Regions from separate parts of the Streptomyces diastaticus subsp. diastaticus genome, predicted to be linked through region 1. Evidence: riboswitches for the same ligand, from Rfam matches in the RefSeq annotation. Region 1 holds a riboswitch; each other region holds the start of a gene.
The links. A riboswitch is a leader RNA that binds a small molecule or an ion and turns the genes downstream of it on or off. The one in region 1 is predicted to bind cobalamin.
Positions count from the first base shown of each region.

Region 1 (6,472 bases):
AACGGCGGCACCGTCGTCACCAAGGTGCTGCTGCCCGCCCTCGCCGCGCCGATCGTCGCCGGCCTCGCCGCGATGCTCGCCACCCGGCTCACCTTCCGGATCAACCGGAACGTGGACGAGAAGTCCACCGCCAAGGGCTACCGCGCCGGGCAGATCGCCTCGGCCGGCCTGGTCTCGCTGGCGCACGGCACCAACGACGCCCAGAAGACGATGGGTGTCATCACCCTCGCCCTGGTCACCGGCGGTGTCCTCGCGCCCGGCTCCAACCCCCCGCTGTGGGTCATCGTCTCCGCCGGTGTCGCCATCGCGCTCGGCACCTACCTGGGCGGCTGGCGCATCATCCGGACCATGGGCAAGGGCCTGACCGACCTCACCCCGCCGCAGGGCTTCGCCGCCCAGACCAGCGCCGCGACGGTCATCCTCGCCTCCTCCCACCTGGGTTTCTCCCTCTCCACCACCCAGTCCTGCTCCGGCGCCGTGATGGGCGCGGGCCTCGGCCGCAAGGGCGGCGTGGTCCGCTGGTCGACCGCCACCCGGATGTTCGTGGCCTGGGGTCTGACCCTGCCGGCCGCCGCCCTCGTCGGCGCGGCCGCCGAACTCCTCACCAAGCAGGGCGACTGGGGCGTCGCCGCCACCGCGGTCCTGCTGGTCGGCGGGTCCTTCGCGATCTGGCTCCGCTCGCGCCGCTCCCCCGTCACCCACGACAACGTCAACGACGTCGAGCCGGTCCAGGACGAGCCCGCGGGCGTCGTCACGCAGGCCATGGCCTCCGTCGCCCCGCCGCCCACCGGCGCGGCCGTCGCCTCCGACGGGGCCACCGTGCCGGCCTCCGGCGACCGGGACGACGACGGTCCCGCGGGCGGCTCCCCGCTCCCCTCGATCCCGGCCCAGCCGGGCCACCCCTCCGCCGCCGCGGAACCCGCCCGGCCGGCGCGGGTCTGACCCGGCCTCGCGTACGTAAGGACTCCTCACCATGGACATCGACTGGGCAGCTCTCGGCTCCGTCTTCGGCGTGAGCCTCGTGGTCACCGTCGCGCTCGTCGGCTTCTTCACCCTCGGCATCGTGGGCCTCTCCAAGAGCGCGAGCGGCGCGCAGGGCGGGTCCGGCGCCGCGGCCAAGGCCGGCGGTTACCTCTGCTTCGCGCTCTGCGCGGCGGCGGTCGCCTACGGGATCTACGTCATCGTGGTCTGAGGGCCACCACCCGCCGGCGAAGGGCGGGCCGGACGCACGGCGTCCGGCCCGCCCTTCGCCGTCCTGGGTGCGTACACCCCGGCTGTGGGCCTCCACACACTCTTCCTCGCAGGTCAACGGCGAGTTGACTGGTGTTCCGGGGCCGTGGTGGACTGCCGGGGCCGAAACACGGAGGCAGCAGAGGAAGCCGGTGCGAATCCGGCGCGGTCCCGCCACTGTCACCGGGGAGCGGCATCTCCGCCGAGCGCCACGGCCCGAAAGGGCTGGAAGGCCAGGGGGTGCCGCCGATCCGGAAGCCAGGAGACTCTCGCCCCCGGTCACGTCGAACCAGGGCGCGGACCCTGAGTGAGGACACACCGCCATGCGTGGCTGCCCGTCGCCGCCCCCTTGCCCACTCCCCCGGTACGCCGAGCGCCGAACGGGCTGAGCCCGTGGACCGGGCCGACCGCGTCTTCGCGTACGGCGCCACCGCCGGGCTGCTGGCCGACGCCCTCCTCGCCGATCCCCGCCGGGGCCACCCCGTGGCCCTCTTCGGCCGGGCCGCCTCCGCCGTCGAGCGGCGCCTGTTCCACGACCACCGGGGCTGGGGCGCGCTGCACACCGCCCTGTGCGCCGGGGGCGCCACCGCGGTAGCCGCACTGGCCGCCCGCGCTGTGCGCCCCCACCCGCGCGCGGCCGTCGCGCTGACCGCCGCCACCACCTGGGCGGTGGTCGGCGGCACCTCGCTGGTGCGTGAGGCCCGGCTGATCGGAGCCGCGCTGGAGGCCGGTGACGTGGCCGGGGCCAGGCGGCTGCTGCCCCGGCTCTGCGGGCGCGACCCCGAGGCGCTGGACGCGGACGCGCTGGCCCGGGCCGTGGTGGAGTCGGTCGCCGAGAACACCTCCGACGCGGTGGTCGGCGCCCTGGTCTGGGGCGCGGTGGCCGGCGTGCCGGGTCTGGCCGGCTTCCGCGCCGTCAACACGCTGGACGCCATGGTCGGCCACAAGTCCCCCCGGCTGCGCCGGTTCGGGTGGGCCTCGGCCCGGCTCGACGACGCCGTCGGGTACCCGGGCGCCCGGCTGACCGCGGCCCTCGCCGTCCTCGCCGGGCCCGACCCGCGCGGCGCCCTGCGCGCCTGGCGCGCCGACGCGCACCGCCACCCCAGCCCCAACGCGGGCCCGGTCGAGGCGGCGTTCGCCGGGGCGCTCGGCGTACGCCTCGGCGGCACCCTCGCCTACGGCGGGCGGACCGAGCACCGGCCGGTGCTGGGCACGGCGGGCCGCGCCGTGCGGCCCGGTGACGTCGAGCGGGCCGCCCGGCTCTCCCGGCGGGTCGGCGCGCTGGCGCTGGTCGCGGGGGCGGGCGCGCGGCTGGCGGCCGGAGCGATACGCGGGCGCGCACGGCGCGCGACGACAGGACAGGGAGGGGCAGGGGCATGAGCGGCGGGTTGCTGATCGCGGGGACCACCTCGGACGCCGGGAAGAGCGTGCTGACGGCCGGCGTCTGCCGGTGGCTGGCGCGGCGCGGGATGAAGGTGGCGCCGTTCAAGGGGCAGAACATGTCCCTGAACTCGTTCGTCACGCGGGAGGGCGCGGAGATCGGCCGGGCCCAGGCGATGCAGGCGCAGGCGGCCCGCGTCGAGCCGACGGCGCTGATGAATCCGGTACTGCTCAAGCCCGGTGGCGACCGCTCCAGCCAGGTGGTGCTGCTCGGCAGGCCGGTCGGGGAGCTGAGCGCCCGGGGCTTCTTCGGCTCGGTGCCCCCCGGCGAAGCGGCCCGGGCGGTGGCGGGCGGCCGCCGGGAGGCGCTGCTGGAGCCGGTGCTGGACTGCCTGGCGCGGCTGCGTGCCACCCACGACGTGGTGGTCTGCGAGGGTGCGGGCAGTCCGGCCGAGATCAATCTGCGCCGGACCGACATCGTCAACATGGGCGTGGCCCGGGCGGCGAGGCTGCCGGTGCTGGTCGTCGGCGACATCGACCGGGGCGGCGTCTTCGCCTCGTTCTTCGGCACCACGGCGCTGCTGGCCCCCGAGGACCAGGCGCTGGTCGCCGGGTACGTCGTCAACAAGTTCCGCGGCGACGCCGAACTCCTGAAGCCCGGCATCGACATGCTGCGCGGCCTCACCGGCCGCCACACCTTCGGTGTCCTGCCGTACGCCGAGGGGCTCGGCATCGACGAGGAGGACGGGCTGCGCGTCTCGCTGCGCGGCGCGGTCCGCGAGTCGGTGGTGGCGCCGCCGGTCGGTGAGGACGTGCTGCGGGTCGCGGTCTGCGCGGTGCCGCTGATGTCCAACTTCACCGACGTGGACGCGCTGGCCGCGGAACCGGGGGTCGTGGTGCGGTTCGTGGACCGGCCCGAGGAGCTGGCCGACGCCGACCTGGTGGTGGTCCCCGGCACCCGGGGCACGGTCCGCGCGCTGGCCTGGCTGCGCGAGCGGGGTCTCGCCGACGCGCTGCTGCGGCGGGTCGCCGAGGGGCGTCCGGTGCTCGGCGTCTGCGGCGGCTACCAACTGCTCGGGGAGCGGATCGAGGACGAGGTGGAGTCCCGGGCGGGCACCGTCGAGGGGCTCGGCGTGCTGCCGGTCCGGGTGCGGTTCGCGGCGGAGAAGACGCTGGCCCGGCCGAGCGGTTCGGCGTTGGGCGAGCCCGCCGAGGGGTACGAGATCCACCACGGCGTCGCCGAGGTGCTGGGCGGCGAGCCGGTCTTCACCGACGCCGGCGGGCGGGCCCTGGACGGCTGCCGGGTGGGCGCGGTCTGGGGCACCCACTGGCACGGCTCGCTGGAGAGCGACGGCTACCGCAGGGCGTTCCTCACCGAGGTGGCCCGGGCGGCGGGCCGCCGGTTCGTCCCCGCCCCCGACACCTCCTTCGGCCGGCTCCGCGAGGAGCAGCTCGACCGGCTCGGCGACCTGATCGAGGAGCACGCCGACACCGATGCCCTGCTGCGCCTGATCGAGCGGGGCGCCCCTCCCGGCCTGCCGTTCCTGCCGCCGGGCGCGCCGTGAGCCGCCCGTCCGTACGTCCCGGCCCCGCGTCCCCCGTCCGCCGTGCCCGCGCCGCCGCCGTGCGGTGCGGGGTCCCGGTGAGTGAAGGAGTGAAGTCCCGATGAGTACCAGTTCCCGTTATCCGTTCACCGCGATCGTCGGTCAGGACGACCTGCGGCTGGCGTTGCTGCTGAACGCGGTCTCCCCGGCCGTCGGCGGTGTTCTCGTCCGGGGGGAGAAGGGCACCGCCAAGTCGACGGCGGTGCGCGCGCTGGCCGCGCTGCTGCCGCCGGTGCGGACCGTGGAGGGGTGCCGGTTCTCCTGCGATCCGGCGGCGCCCGACCCCGGCTGCCCGGACGGGCCGCACCCGGTGGACGGGCCCGGCGGCGAGCGGCCGGCCAGGATGGTGGAGTTGCCGGTCGGCGCCTCCGAGGACCGGCTGGTCGGCGCGCTCGACATCGAACGGGCCCTGGCCGAGGGCGTCAAGGCGTTCGAGCCGGGCCTGCTGGCCGACGCGCACCGGGGCATCCTCTACGTGGACGAGGTCAACCTCCTCCACGACCACCTGATCGATTTGCTGCTGGACGCGGCGGCGATGGGTGCCTCGTACGTGGAGCGCGAGGGCGTCTCGGTACGGCACGCGGCCCGGTTCCTGCTGGTCGGCACCATGAACCCGGAGGAGGGCGAGCTGCGGCCGCAGCTCCTGGACCGGTTCGGGCTGACCGTCGAGGTGGCCGCCTCCCGGGAGCCGGACCAGCGCGTCGAGGTGGTGCGCCGCCGGCTCGCCTTCGAGGACGGCCCGGCCGCCTTCGCGGGGCGCTGGGCCGGCGAGGAGGCGGAACTGCGCGAGCGGGTGGCCGCCGCCCGGGCGCTGCTGCCCCAGGTCCGGCTGGGTGACGGCGCGCTGCGCCGGATCGCGGCGGTCTGCGCGGCGTTCGAGGTGGACGGGATGCGCGGCGACCTGGTGATGGCCCGTACCGCGACCGCGCTGGCCGCCTGGGCGGGCCGGACCGGGGTCGCGGTGGAGGACGTACGCCGGGCCGCGCTGCTGGCGCTGCCGCACCGGCGCCGCCGCAACCCCTTCGACGCGCCGGGCCTGGACGAGGAGAAGCTCGACGAGGTACTGCGGGACGCGGCCGCCGACGACCCCGAGGACGAGCCGCCGACGCCGCCCGGGGGGCAGGCGCCCGAGGAGCCGGACGGCGGTGGCGACGACGGGCCCGGCCCGGACGGCGGCGGGGGCGGGCGACCCGATCCCGGCGACGGTGCCGGTGACGGCGCGGGCGGCCTCCCGCCGCAGCGGACCGAGGACTCCGGTGCCCCGGCGCCCGAGGACGCCCCCGAGGCGCTGACCGGCGCGGAACCCGGCGACTCCGGTGGCGGCACGCCCCGGCCCGCCTCGGCGGAGCAGCAGGCCGTGGCGGCGGGCGAGCCCTTCCGCACCAGGGTGCTGAGCGTGCCGGGGCTCGGCGCGGGCGCGGCGGGGCGCAGGTCCCGGGCGCGGACCGAGCGCGGCAGGACCACCGGGGCGACCCGTCCCGAGGGCGCGCTGACCACACTGCACCTGACGGCGACGGTCCGGGCGGCCGCCCCGCACCAGCGGGCGCGCGGCCGGTCCGGGCGGGGCCTGGTGGTGCGCCGGGACGACCTGCGGCAGGCGACCCGGGAGGGCCGCGAGGGCAACCTCGTCCTCTTCGTGGTGGACGCCTCCGGGTCGATGGCGGCGCGCAGGCGGATGGGCGCGGTCAAGGGCGCGGTGCTGTCGCTGCTCCTCGACGCCTACCAGCGGCGCGACAAGGTGGGGCTGGTGACCTTCCGGGGCCGTGCGGCCGAGGTGGCGCTGCCGCCGACCTCTTCGGTGGACGCGGCCGCCGCCCGGCTCCAGTCGCTGCCGACCGGCGGGCGGACCCCGCTGGCGGCGGGGCTGCTGAAGGCCCACGACGTGCTGCGGGTGGAGCGGCTGCGGGATGCCACGCGCCGCCCCCTGCTGGTCGTGGTCACCGACGGCCGGGCCACCGGCGGCCCGGAGCCGGTGGCGCTGGCGGCCCGGGCGGCCCGGCTGCACGCCGCCGAGGCGACGGCGAGCGTGGTCGTCGACTGCGAGACGGGCCCGGTCCGCCTCGGACTCGCCGGGGAACTCGCCCGCGAACTGCGGGGCACCGCCGCCACCTTGGACGAGCTGCGGGCCGACGCGCTCACCGGCCTGGTCAAGGACGTCACCGATCACCACCGTGCCAGGAGGGCCGCGTAATGCCGCAGGGACAGCCGTCCGTCGTCCCCGAGGACGGACTCACCACACGTCAGCGCCGCAACCGCCC
Region 1 is NZ_BLLN01000003.1:826,906-833,377, reverse strand. It holds gene Sdia_RS12130 (inorganic phosphate transporter) at 1-942, shown strand, start outside; gene Sdia_RS12125 (hypothetical protein) at 974-1,192, shown strand; cobalamin riboswitch at 1,374-1,498, shown strand; gene Sdia_RS12120 (cobalamin biosynthesis protein) at 1,624-2,610, shown strand; gene Sdia_RS12115 (cobyric acid synthase) at 2,607-4,175, shown strand; gene Sdia_RS12110 (putative cobaltochelatase) at 4,276-6,405, shown strand; gene cobO (cob(I)yrinic acid a,c-diamide adenosyltransferase) at 6,405-6,472, shown strand, end outside.

Region 2 (6,472 bases), on a different contig from region 1:
CGGGTGCTGCGTGCCACGGGGCCTCCGGTCCGCGGGGTGTCGCGGCGCGGGTGCCCGCGCCCGGCCCGGTCAGTCGGTGGCGCTCTCCGCGCCCGCCTTCTCGGTGGTCGCCCCGGCGGTGCGCAGGGAGCCTCCCGAGGTCTCCAGGTGGGCGCGGACGAACCACTGGAACTGCTCCAGGTCGCGGAGCTGCTCGATGAGCAGGTCCTCGGTGGCCGGGTCGATCTCGCCCGCCTGGGCGACGGCCTTGCGGACGTCCTCGACGACGCCGGTGTAGACGACGTCCAGGGCACCGAGGTGGGCGATGGCGTCGCCCCGGCCGATGCTGTAGTCCTCCCAGGTGCGGGCGGAGACCAGCGCGCCGGGGGTGCCCTTGGCGACGCCGCCGAGCGCCGCGATCCGCTCGGCCACGTCGTCGGCCATCTCGCGGACCCGGTCGACCTGGGGGTCGAGCATCTCGTGGACCGCGATGAAGTGCGGTCCGACCACGTTCCAGTGGATGTGCTTCAGCGTCAGGTGGAGGTCGTTGAGGGCGTAGAGCCGAAGGCGCAGCAGGTCGATGAGCTTGCCGCCCTGCTGGACCGTGAGGCCGGGGACGGTGTAGCGGGGGGTGGTGTCGGTGGCCATGAAGTCTCGTCCGTCCGTCTCTGTGCGGGAGCCACCGCGGGCGGGGTGGCTGCCTGAGGTGAGCTGGTGATCCCTTTCTGTTCCCCGTGAGCGGTCCGCCCACCGCCCACCCACCCGACGGAGTGAAGGACCGGGCCGAAGTTGACGCCATGCGGGCGAGACGGCCGTCCGCGGCCGCGCGGGAGGGCGGCCTCTTCCGGACCGGGTCCCGGCCGGACCGCTCGTCGGCGCTCCCCGGTGCCGTCCCTGTCGGGCGGTGCCGTCCCTGTCGGGCGGTGCCGTCGGCCGGGCCCCTGGTTCCGGTGCGCCGGGGCCGGCCGGGTGGGCCGGAGGCGGGGCGGAACCGTCGGCGCCGGGAAGATCCGGACCGGTGCCGGAGCCGGTTCTACTCCGGTACGTACACGACGTTCGGCCTGCCCGTCACCGGGTGCGGGGTGATGCGGGTGTGGACGCCGTAGACCTCGTGGAGGAGGTCCTCGGTCAGGACGTCGGCGGGGGTGCCGGCCGCGACGACGCGGCCGGCGGCGAGGACGTGGATGCGGTCGCAGTAGGCGGCGGCCAGGTTGAGGTCGTGGAGGACGACGAGGACGGTCGGGGGGAGGGTACGGGCCAGGTGGAGGATGTCCAGCTGGTAGCGGATGTCCAGGTGGTTGGTGGGCTCGTCCAGGGCGAGGATGCGGGGGCGCTGGACCAGGGCGCGGGCGATCAGGGCGCGCTGGCGTTCGCCGCCGGAGAGTTCGTCGAGGCGGCGGTCGGCGAGGTGGGCGGCGCCGACGCGCTCCAGGGCGGCCCGGGCCCGGGCGGCGTCCTCGGCGGTGTCGCCCTCCCAGAACCGTTTGTGCGGGCTGTGCCCCATGGCGACGGTCTCGCGGACGGTGAGGCCGAAGGCGCCGGTGGCGTCCTGCGGCACGGCGGCGACCAGGCGGGCGCGCTCCTTGGCGCTGAGCCCGGCCGCGTCCTGCCCGTCCAGGAGCAACCGGCCCGAGGTGGCGGCGAGGGTGCCGTAGACGCAGCGCAGCAGCGTGGTCTTGCCGCTGCCGTTGGGACCCACCACGCCGACCGTCTCGCCCGGCGCCACCGCCAGGTCGACACCGTCGAGGAGGACGGCGCCCGAGCGGCCCCGGCCGGGCGGCGGCAGGCGGTAGCCGAGCCCCTCGGCGCGCAGCGAGCCGGGCGCGGCGGCGCCGAAGCCCGGGTCGGCCGGGGCGGGGGCGGTGCGGTGGCTCATCCGACGACTCCTTCTCCGCGGGAGGACCGGCGCAGCAGCCAGAGGAAGAACGGCCCGCCGGTGAGCGCGGTGACCACGCCGACGGGGATCTCCTCGGGCGCGGCGACGGTACGGGCGACCAGATCGGCGACGACCAGGAAGAGGGCGCCGCCGAGCGCGGTGACCGGCAGCAGCCGGCGGTGCCCGGCACCGACCAGCAGCCGGGCGGCGTGCGGCACCATCAGGCCGATGAAGCCGATCGCGCCGCTCACCGCGACCAGCACGCCGACCACCAGGGAGGCGAGGACGAAGGCGGCGGCGCGGAACCGGTGGGTGTCCAGGCCGAGGACGGTGGCGCCCTCCTCCCCGGCGAGGAGCAGGTCGAGCGGCCGGGACAGGGCGAGCAGCAGGCCGGTGCCCGCGACCAGGACGGCGGCCGGGAGGAACAGGCTGTCCCAGCGGGCGCCGCCGAGACCGCCGAGGGTCCAGAAGAGAATGGCCCGGGCGTGCTCGGCCTGGCTGGAGAGCACCAGGGCGAGGCTGGTCAGCGCGGAGAGGATGTACTGCACCGCGACCCCGGCGAGGATCAGCCGGCCGGTCGTCATGGTGCCGCCGCGCCGGGCCATCGCGTAGACGGCGACCAGCGCGCCCATCGAGCCGGCGAAGGCGGCGACGGGCAGGGCGACGGTGCCGAGCAGTCCGGTGCCGATACCCGCGACGATGACCAGTACCGCCCCCGTGGAGGCCCCCGAGGAGGCGCCGAGCAGGAACGGGTCGGCCAGCGGGTTGCGGACCAGCGCCTGGAGGACCGTACCGGCGACGGCGAGGCCCGCGCCGACGACGACGGCGAGCAGCACGCGCGGCAGCCGCACGTTCCGGATGACCGGCGCGAGCGGCGTCGGCTCGCTCCCGGTGAGCGCGGCCAGCACCTCGCCGGGCGGGACGCGGACGGAGCCGAGGGCGAGCCCGGCGAGGCCGGCGGCCAGCAGCAGACCGGCGAGCAGGGCGAGGACGGCGGGGTACGACAGGGCCCGGCGGCGGGGCTCGGCCGCCGCCGGGGTGCCCGCGGGGGCGGTCACCACGGCCCCCTACTCGGCGGCGCGGTCGGGGTGGAGCTGGTCCGCCAGCTCGTCCACGGCGTCGGGGACGCGCGGGCCGAGTACGGCGGAGGAGAGCGGCAGGACGGCGAACCGCTCGTTCTTGATCGCGGGCACGTCCTTGAGCGCCGGGTCGTTCAGGAGCTGCTTCTTCTTGGCGGCGACGGGGGTGCCGCCGTAGTCGTAGATGACGACGACCTCGGGCTTGCGCTCGACGACCTTCTCCCAGGAGACGTCGCCGAAGGACTTGTCGAGGTCGGCGAAGACGTTGCGGCCGCCGGCCCGGCTGATGAGGTCGTTGCCGATGCCGTGGCCGCCGGCCGTGAAGGCCGAGCTGTCGCCGCTGTCGAAGACGAAGACGGCGGGCTTCTCGGCGCCCTTGAGGCGTTCGGCGGTGGCCGCGAGCTGCTCCTCCTGCTCGGCTATCAGCTTCTCGGCGCGCTGGGGCACGCCGAACGTCCGGGCCACCTCGCGCAGTTCCTTGCGCAGCTCCTTGACGCCCACGGGTCCGTCGGTGCAGCCCTCGACGTTGAGGCGGGTGGGGACACCGTCCTCGGCCAGGGCGGCGCGCTCGCGCCCCGCGCCCTTGTCGAAGGCGCTGGCGTAGCCGCCGTAGACGAAGTCGGGTGAGGCGGCGATCAGCTTCTCGTAGGAGGGGTACGCGTCGGCGACGACCTCGATCCGGTCGTAGGCCGCGCGGTACTCGGGGAGGATCTCGTCGTCCAGGAAGGCGGTGCCCGCCATCCGGTCCTCCAAGCCGAGGGCGAGCATGACCTCGGTGACGTGCTGATTCATCGTCACGGCCCGCTCGGGCGCCTTCTCGAAGGTGGTCTTCACCCCGCAGTTGGTGACGGTGTACGGGAAGCCCTCGCCGCCTTGGGCGTCCTGGCCGCCCTTCGCCCCGGTCCGGCCGCCGTCGGCGGCGCCGCAGGCGGTGAGCGGGAGGAGGAGGGCCGCCGTGGCGGCGAGCGCGCGCGGGGCGCGACGGGGTCCGGACATGACCGTGCCTCTCCGGGGGATGACCGCGTCCCCTGGTAGTGCGAAAGGCGGCGGGTCAGTGTCGGACTCCCGGGCCCGCGCGCGTCGCCGCGCCGGGCCTGGTCACCGTGGCGGGACCGCGCCGGATTCGCACCGGCTTCCTGTCCTCCGCCGCCTGGGTGAACGCCGCGATTCTGTCACGCGGGGGGCGGAGGTTCCGGGGCGAGCCGGGGAGACGGTGCTCACACCGGGGAGGGCGGGACGGGGGGCCGCCGCCCGGACCCTCCGTGCGCTCCGGCCCGGCGGCGGCCATGCTGGTCCCCGACCGTCCAGCCCCGGAGGCCCCGTTGCCGCCCCACCCCGGCTCCCCCGCGCCCACGTCCAGCACCTCCCCCGCCGTGGGGCGCGCACTCGACATCCTGCTGCACCTCGCCGGGCGGACCGGGCCGGTGCGGGCGGCCACGCTCGCACGGGAACTGGGGATGCCGAGGTCGTCGGCGTACCACATCCTCACGGTGCTGGCGGAGCGCGGGTTCGTGACCTACCTGCCCGGGGAGCGGGCGTACGGGCTCGGGGTGGCGGCGTTCGAGATCGGGTCGGCCTACCTGCGGCACGAGCCGCTGGAGCGGCTGGCCCAGCCGGTGGTGCGGCGGCTCGCGGGACGGCTCGGGCAGACCGTGCACCTCGGGGTGGTCTACGGCGCCGAGACCGTCTACCTGCTGAAGGAACGCCCGCCGCGCGGACGCGCGGCCGACACCGCCCTCGTCACCGACATCGGCGTCCGGCTGCCCGCGCACCTGACCGCCAGCGGCCGGGCGATCCTCGCCCACCTCCCCGAGGCGCAGGTCCGCGCCCTGTATCCGCGCCCCGGGGACCTGATCACCCGCACCGGCCGGGGTCCGCGCTCGCTCGCCGAGCTCCTCGGCCTGCTCGCCGCCGACCGGCGGCGCGGCTGGTCCGAGGAGACCGAGCTGGTCTCGGAGGGGCTGCGCTCCCTCGGCGCGGCCGTCTTCGACCACCACGGCCATCCGGTCGCCGCCCTCTCCACCACCTGGCGGCGCCACTACGCCCCGCACGGCACCGACGGCGTGCGGGACGCCCTGGCGCGGGCGGCGGCCCGGCTGACTTCGGCGGTGTCGGGGCGGGCGCCGGGCGGCTGAGCCGGGCGGCCGCCCCGACGGCGGGACGGTGTCAGCGCTTCCTGGCGACCGCCCCGTACATGGCGATGTCGCGGCCCTCGATGCCTTCCTGCTCGGGCCCGGGGCGCCACTCGTGGACCTGGGTGACTCCTGGTTCCAGCAGGTCCATGCCGTCGAAGAACGAGGTGGCGGTGGCGAGGTCGCGGAGTTCCATGGGCATGCCCTGCTGCCGGTACTCCTGGGCGACCCGGTTGACCTCCTCGGGGGCGAAGTCGGCGGTGCCGATGGTCATCGCCAGGTAGCTGCCGGAGGGCAGCGGGTCCAGCAGCCGCTGGATCAGGCGCCGGTCGTCCGGGGGCAGGATGAAGTGCAGGATGCCGATGACCAGCAGGCCGACCGGCCGGTCCAGGTCGATGAGTTCGCGGAACTCGGGGCTGCCCAGGATCGCGTCGGGGTCGTGCATGTCGGCGTCCACGTAGGCGGTGGCGCCCTCGGGTGCGCTGCGCAGCAGCGCGCGGGCGTGGGCCAGGACGATGGGGTCGTTGTCGACGTAGACGACGTGCGACTCGGGGGCGACCTCCTGCACCACCTCGTGCAGGTTGGGAGAGGTCGGCAGGCCGGTCCCGACGTCGAGGAACTGGCGTATGCCGTGGTCCTCGGCGAGGTGGCGGGCCGCGCGGTGCATGAAGCGCCGGTTCTCCAGCATGTGGACGGGGAGGGCGGGCCAGTGACGGCACATCGCGTCCCCCGCCTCGACGTCCGGCGGGTAGTGGTCCTTGCCGCCCAGGATGTAGTCGTAGACGCGGGCGGAGTGGGCTCGTGAGGTCGCGAGACCGCTCGGGCGTGGCTGCGGGGCGTTCATGCGGCGTCTCTTTCACTCAAGGGAAGTCGTCTTCTCCTGTCTGTCCGCACCGGCCACCGGCCATGTGCGCGGTGCGGGCGTCACCGGTCCGCCCGTGCTTGCAGCGCGATGACGGCGATGTCGTCCAGGCGATTCTGCACCGGCGGCAGCAGTCCGCGGACCAGGGCGGGCAGGGAGGCCCCCCGGCCGGCCAGTTCGTCGGTCCGTTCGCGCAGGCGCCGGAGGTTGTGACCGATGTCGGTGCCCGGGGTCTCCACCAGCCCGTCGGTGTAGAACACCATGACGTCGCCCTCCCGCAGCTCCGTCTCCTGGTCGGAGCGGGGAAGGCCGTCGGCGACGCAGAGCGGCGGGTCCGCGCCCGCCGGGTTGTGCAGGTACCGGGCCGGCTGCCCGGCGGGGATCAGCAGGGGCGGGGGGTGGCCGGCGTTGGACAGGGTGACGCGCCAGAGGTGCTCCGTCTCCCGGCGCAGGATCGCGTGGACCGCCGTGATCATCGACGGACTGTCGAGCGCCTGCACGACCCGGTCGAGGCGGTCCAGGGTGAGGGCGGGGCTGACGGCCG
Region 2 is NZ_BLLN01000002.1:1,081,875-1,088,346, reverse strand. It holds gene Sdia_RS06570 (Dps family protein) at 70-627, opposite strand; gene Sdia_RS06565 (ABC transporter ATP-binding protein) at 1,013-1,855, opposite strand; gene Sdia_RS06560 (FecCD family ABC transporter permease) at 1,852-2,916, opposite strand; gene Sdia_RS06555 (ABC transporter substrate-binding protein) at 2,923-3,930, opposite strand; cobalamin riboswitch at 3,966-4,112, opposite strand; gene Sdia_RS06550 (IclR family transcriptional regulator) at 4,308-5,069, shown strand; gene Sdia_RS06545 (SAM-dependent methyltransferase) at 5,101-5,910, opposite strand; gene Sdia_RS06540 (SpoIIE family protein phosphatase) at 5,991-6,472, opposite strand, start outside.
Region 2: linked by a shared signal. The riboswitch ahead of Sdia_RS06555 (ABC transporter substrate-binding protein) and the one ahead of Sdia_RS12120 (cobalamin biosynthesis protein) in region 1 are both predicted to bind cobalamin.

Region 3 (6,472 bases), on a different contig from region 1:
GCCTTCTGGTACCTCGCGTGGTCGAATTCGCCCCATTCGCTGAGTATGACGTTCCTGACGTTCGGGGAGGGATGGTCCCGGTACTCGGCAAGTTTCGGCAGAGCCGTGTCGGTTCCCACCAGGGCGGCCGCGCAGACGACGGCCGCCGCCTCGTGCTCGGTCAGCCCCTCCGGGCCCGGGAGGAGTTCCAGGGTCACATGCCCCACCTCGGCCAGCGCCTTCGCCTCGCTGTAGGTCCTGGGCGGCAAAAGAGCTGCCGCGCGCAGTTCCACCTCCTGGCGCACTTCTGGATCCAGTTCGGTGGCGTGTTCCAGGCAGGCGGCGGCGAGAAGATGCAGCCGGACACGGTGTCGGCCCACCTTGTCACCGCGCCTGAGCAACTGGGTGAGCAGGCGCCCGCGTTCGTGGGGCCTGCCGTGTGCGACGGCCATGCGGACGACGTCCTCCCACTGGTCCAGGTGGGCGTTGCGTACGAGGAGGGAGAAGTCGCGGTGTTCGATGACGGCCCTGGCAGCGAGATAGTCCTGGAAGGTGCGGTGCACGAAGTCGACCACACCCTCGGCGGGCTCACGGAGCAGGCCGGAGCGGGTCAGCAGACGCCGGTACACCTCCTCGGCGGAGGACGCGGTGACCACCGCGCGGTTCATGGCGGGCAGGGTCTGGTCGATGAGAGCGATGGCGTCCTCCCGGTCCATCTGGGAGTGGCCGTTGCGGATCAGCCAGTAGGCCAGCCTTTCCAGAAGCAGAACCTGGGACCTGTAATCCATCTGCACGCCGTCGTCGATGCTCCGCTGCAGGTCGCGCCGTTCCAGCAGCATGCGTAGACCCGCCTCGTACAACTCCTCGCGTCCTCGGGGCAGAAAGCCTCGGCTGGTCCGGTGCAGGGCGCAGATCAGGGCGCACATCAGGGGGTTGGTCGCCAGCCTTGAGAGGTCCTGCCTGCTGCGGACGGTCGCGATCAGGCGGTCGGCCTCCTCCTGAGCGTTTCCGGCTGCGGCATGCCAGCGGTTGATGAAGGTGGTGACGTCCTCACCGTTCATCGGCGTCAGGGAGAGTTCGTGGAACTCGTCGGCGCCCAGCCAGTTCTCGCGGACCGCCGAGGGCCGTGCGGTCACCAGCCAGACGTTGCCGGGGAACTCGCGGAGCAGGTCGCGCAGCCATCGGCGCGTGCCGTCCCGCTGCGATTCCGGTACCTCGTCGATGCCGTCCACCAGAAGCAGGGCGCGCCCGGCGGTGAGGACGCGCTCCGCCCACCCGGACGGCGCCGTGTGCGGACACCCGACCGCTGTCAGGAAGTCGGAGGGAGTGGGGAGTTCCCGCCCCGCACGGGTGAGAGAGCGCAAGGGCAGGACGAACGGCACGCGTCCGAAGAGGTGGGCCAGGTCTCTGCTGGGGCGGCGTTCAGCGGTGGTGACGGCCAGCCACTGCACAAGAGTGGTCTTGCCGGCACCGGCGACACCGCGCAGCAACACCCTCTCCCTGCCCGCGAGAGCCTGCTCGGCCCGCTCTGGCCGGTCGGCCGGCCGGCCGTGATCGGCTGAGGCTTCGGTATCCGTCCGCTGCGTCTTGCCGTCCACCGCCTCCAGGCTCAAGTAGGCGTCGTCCAAGGGCCAGTCGTCGTCCACCTCGATGCCGAAGACGGTGAGGCGCCCGTGCCGCTGGACCAGGTGCCGCCGATAGCGCTCCTCGAAGCCGGCGTCCTCGGTGTACCGGGTGGGGAGACGTTGCGTGAGTGAGTCGATGGCCTCGACCAGGCGCCGGGTCTGTCGGGCCTCCTCCACCAAAGTGCGGGCCACGAACGTGGAACGCCTGGTGAAGAAGTCGATGATGTGCAGGCAGGCCACCTGGAGCAACTGGTCGTGGAGCTGATCGGCATCCTCGGACAGAAGGTCGTGTGGCCTCGCGCTCAGAGTGGCCGCCAGCTTCTCAGGCCCGAGCGCCACGGCCTGGACGTCGTCCATCTCCAGGTCACCGAGCCGGTACAGGGAGAGCGCCAGGGACCGGACCACGGCCTCGTGTTCGCCGGGCGCGGGAGTGTCATGAGGTCCAGCCGCTGCCACCGCTCGCTCCAGCAGCCGCCACACCAGCTTCTCGAGATCGTCGACGGTCAGTGCGCGCTTCTCACCCCGGAAGGAGACCAGCGAACCGATCCGCACCGGTTCGGCCACCAGGCCCGCGCCTGGCTGCTCCTTCCGGAAGAGTTTCCTGACCAACGGGGTGATCGCAGCCGACCCCACCCGTAAAGCCACCGTTCCGGCATCCACATTCCCACCTCCGGTCAGAGCGTAAGGGAGTCCGCCCGCCCCTTCGCCCGTCGTCGTCGCGCGGGACGGCTGTCAGCGCTCGCGCGTTCCGCTCGGGGGCCGTCCGGTGACCGCCGGTGCCGTGTGTGAGGCCGCCAGGGAGTTGTCCTCGACCGACCTCGGGTGAGGGATCATGGTCGGTTGACATGTCGCCATGAACCACCCGGGAGCGAGTGGTCCGGGAGAGCCCGTCCGCGCAGCCCCTGGCTGTTTCCGGCGAGGCGTCCTCGCACCGCTCCGGCGTGTACCCCGGCGGCCGCGCACTCACCTACGTCCCCCGGCGGACGGCGGACCGGCCGGGATGGAAGGATGAGGCGCAGAAAGGCGACGGCGGAACGAGGAAGCCGGTGGAAATCCGGCGCGGTCCCGCCACTGTGATCGGCGAGCGAGCCCCGCACACGACCACTGCCCTGACCGGGTGGGAAGGCGCGGGGTGGGCGACGACCCGAGAGCCAGGAGACTCACGCGGTCGCCTCCTCGACACCACCCCGGGGCGGATCTCCCCGGAGAGAGGAACGATGCCGTATGCCCGCCGCCACCGTCCCGCCCAGCCGGGAACCGGCCCCCTGCCGGGTCGTGGTCTGCCGCGACTGCTGCTGCGGTACCGCGAAGGTGCCCGGAATCGACCACGCCGCCCAGACCGCGCGGCTGCGTGCCCAGGTGCCGGTACGGGTCTCCGACTGCCTCGACGTGTGCGAGCAGGCCAACGTCGTCGTGGTCCAGCCTTCCGCGCAGGGCCGGGCGAACGGCGCCCGGCCCGTCTGGCTGGGACTGGTCAACGACCCTGAGGCCACCGAGGACATCGCCGCCTGGGCACGCGCCGGCGGCCCCGGCGTGGCTCCCCTGCCGGACATCCTCGACCTCCACACCGTCACGCCACCGCGACGGCGAACGGCCCGTTGACAGGCCAGGGCGGGCGGCCCGGCGCGTACCCGCTCGCGTCGGGCCTGCCCGCCGACGCCCGGGCCCCGGCCGGCGCTGTCACCGCCGCACTGGCCGAAGTGGCCGGGCTCGGCGGCTTCTTCGTCCTGCGGGCCGGCGGTCCGAACGAGGGCTGGCATCCGCTCGCCCGTTCCCACGCCGCCGGATGCACCGACCTCGTCGCTGCCGTGGCGCGCCGCCACCGCACCCGGGAGCCGCGCGTCGGCGTCTCCATCGCCCAGCTCGGCCACGCGGCCCGCCTCTGGTCGCCACTCCTGGCCACCGCCGTGCTGCACGGCATCGTGCTGGACCTCACGGAACTCCAGCGGGCCGACGAGGGCCCCGCGCTGCGGCTGCCGCGTCCGGCCGGCTGGCGCGTCGACAGCCTGGACGCCACCGCCGCCGACGCCCTGTACGCGCAGGCGGCGTCGCACCTGCTGGGCCTGGCCGACGGTCTGCGCGTCAAGATCGCTCCGCGCCTGCTGGACGGCAACTCCGCCTCGGCGCTCGCCGAAGCAGCCCGCGCCGTGCTGACGGCCCGCCCCGGAGCGCACGGCCCGCTCACCGCCCTCACGACCAGGCTCCTGGTTACCGGACACCTGGCGGGAACCGGCACGCTCACCACCCCCGGCTTCGCCTTCCGCCGCCGCAGTTGCTGCCTCTACCACCTCGCGCCGAACGGCTCCCCGTGCGGCGACTGCGTCCTGGCGAGGGGCGCACCGGAGAGGTGACGCGTGCGGGCGTTCCGGTCGATCACCTCGCGCCGTGGGCGAGAATGGCGCCTCGGCGCATCGGTCGGGGAGGGTACGCGCGTGCACGCTCAGGAAACCACGTTCAGCAAGCTCGTCCAGGGGGAGCAGCAGTTCCAGGTCCCCCTGTACCAGCGCACGTACAGCTGGCAGCGGGAAGAGCTGCGACAGTTGTGGGCCGACGTGCTCGAGACCGTCGAGGACCGGCAGCAGGGCGGCGCTGCCGGCGGGCACTTCCTCGGGTCGGTGGTGCTGGCTCCCGAGCGGGTCGCGGCCGGGGGCATGCGGCGCTGGCTCGTGGTCGACGGCCAGCAGCGGATGACCACACTCATGCTCGCCTTCACCGCTCTGCGCGACCAGTTCCGTGGCCGCGGGGAGGAGCGGAGGGCGGCGAAGATCAACGACCTGCTCCTGGTCAACGCCTATCAGGACGGCCTGGACCGTTACCGGCTGCTGCCGACCCAGGCCGACCGGGAGGCGTTCACCGCCTGCCTGGACACCCTGCCCAAGGCCGGTGGCGCGGGGAACGTGGGTGCCGCGTACCGCTTCTTCGGCGCGGTGCTGGCCGACGGCGCGGAGAGCGGCGGGGCGGTCTGGCTGGACGCCGTGGAATCCGTGCTGGGCGGCTGCCTGTCCATCGTCGCGATCACCGCGGCGGAGGGCGACAACGTCTACCGGATCTTCGAGTCGATCAACAACACGGGTGTGGGACTGAGCCAGAGCGACCTGCTGCGCAACTACCTCTTCATGTACCTGCCCGCCAAGGGGGAGGAGGTCCACCGCAAGTGGTGGCTGCCCATGCAGGAGCTGCTCGGCCCGGACAACCTCGAACTGCTGGTCTGGCTCGACCTGGTCGTCGCCGGCAACAGCCGGGCCCGCCAGGGCGACATCTACCGGGACCAGAAGAAGCGCCTGGAACCGCTGGTCGACGACGAGGAGGCGCTGGCGGGCGAGATCGTCCGCCTCGCCGTCCGCGCCGAGCGGCTGATGCGCGTCGTGGAACCCGCACGGGAGCCGCACCCGCGGATGCGTACCGTGCTGGAACGCCTGGCTCGGTGGGGTGGCCAGGTGCACTATCCGCTCGCCCTGCACCTCCTCGACCTGATGGACGAGGGCCGCGCCACGGCCGAGGACGCGGCGGCCGCGCTCGCCTACGCCGAGAGCTACATGGTGCGCCGGCTCCTCGCGGGCCTCTCCACGACGGGCAGCAACCGGGTGTTCATGGAACTCCCCAGGGAACTCGGCGAGGACGGCTCCCCGGCCGAGGCGGTGCGGCGCCTGCTGTCCCGCCACCGCACCGGCCCACGGGCCTGGCCCGGTGATGACACCGTCCGGGAGGCGATCCGCACCCGCCCATTCTACAAGAGCGGCCGTGCCGGCCAGCGCTTCCAGATCCTGCGCAGGCTGGAGGAGAGCTACGGGTCGAGCGAGCCGGTCGACTACGCCCTGGCGAACCTCACCGTCGAGCACGTCCTGCCGCAGCGCCCGGCCCAGCAGTGGTTCGACCTGCTGGCCGAGGAGGCCGGCGACGGCGAGAGCCCCGAGGAACTCCACGGCCTGCTCGTGCACACGCTCGGGAACCTGACCCTCACAGGGGAGAACGCGAAGCTGTCCAACCACCCGTTCCGCCGGAAGCAGGAACTGCTGGACGCCAGTGCCCTGCGGATGAACCAGCGGATCGCCGCCGAGGAGCGGTGGGGGCGCGCGGAGATCGCCGCCCGGGCCGAGGAACTGGCGGATCGCGCCGTGCGGCTGTGGCCGGGACCGCTGGAGGGGATCGCCCGGGCCGACGACGAGTGGGCGGGATGGCGGGAGCTGCGCGACATCCTGTCGGCCGTGCCGGCCGGCACGTGGACGTCGTACGGCGACCTGGCCGCGGCCATCGGCACCAGCGCCGTCGCCGTCGGGAACCACCTGGCCGCCAGGACCGGTCTGCACTGCCCCTACCGGGTGCTGACCGCGGGCGGACGGATCGCGGGCGGTTTCCGCTGGGGCGACGACCGGTACTCCGGCGACCCCGTGAAAATACTGGAGGCGGAAGGGGTTCCCTTCGACGGCAACGGGCGGGCGAGCAGAGCGCACCGCCTGACCGCCGCCGACCTCGCCGTGCTGGTGGGCCGTGAGGCGTCCGAGGAGAGTGTCCCCGTGCCGGCGGCCCGAAGCGCGGAGCAGGGTGGGCCGGGCGCGGCCGCCCGCTTCCAGGCGCTCCTCCGGGACCACCAGCCGCCCGAGGTCGTCGAGGGTGTGCTGGCCGTGCTCCGGTCCTGGGAGGAGTCGGGCGGCCACCACGTCTACGGCAAGGGCAACGAGACCAGTTGCCTCCCGATGGTGGAGGGCCGGGGACCGCACGGGCCGCGTGCCCTGTGGCCGGTCGCGCTCTACCCGGTGAGCGGCACCGTCGAGGTGGTGTTCCAGCACCTCAAGCGGCGGCCGCCCTTCGACGACGAGCCGACACGCCGTGCGCTGTTGGAGCGGTTCAACGCGGTGGAAGGCGTCGAC
Region 3 is NZ_BLLN01000005.1:547,004-553,475, reverse strand. It holds gene Sdia_RS20020 (NACHT domain-containing protein) at 1-2,237, opposite strand, end outside; cobalamin riboswitch at 2,642-2,765, shown strand; gene Sdia_RS20015 (hypothetical protein) at 2,829-3,206, shown strand; gene Sdia_RS20010 ((2Fe-2S)-binding protein) at 3,251-3,955, shown strand; gene Sdia_RS20005 (GmrSD restriction endonuclease domain-containing protein) at 4,037-6,472, shown strand, end outside.
Region 3: linked by a shared signal. The riboswitch ahead of Sdia_RS20015 (hypothetical protein) and the one ahead of Sdia_RS12120 (cobalamin biosynthesis protein) in region 1 are both predicted to bind cobalamin.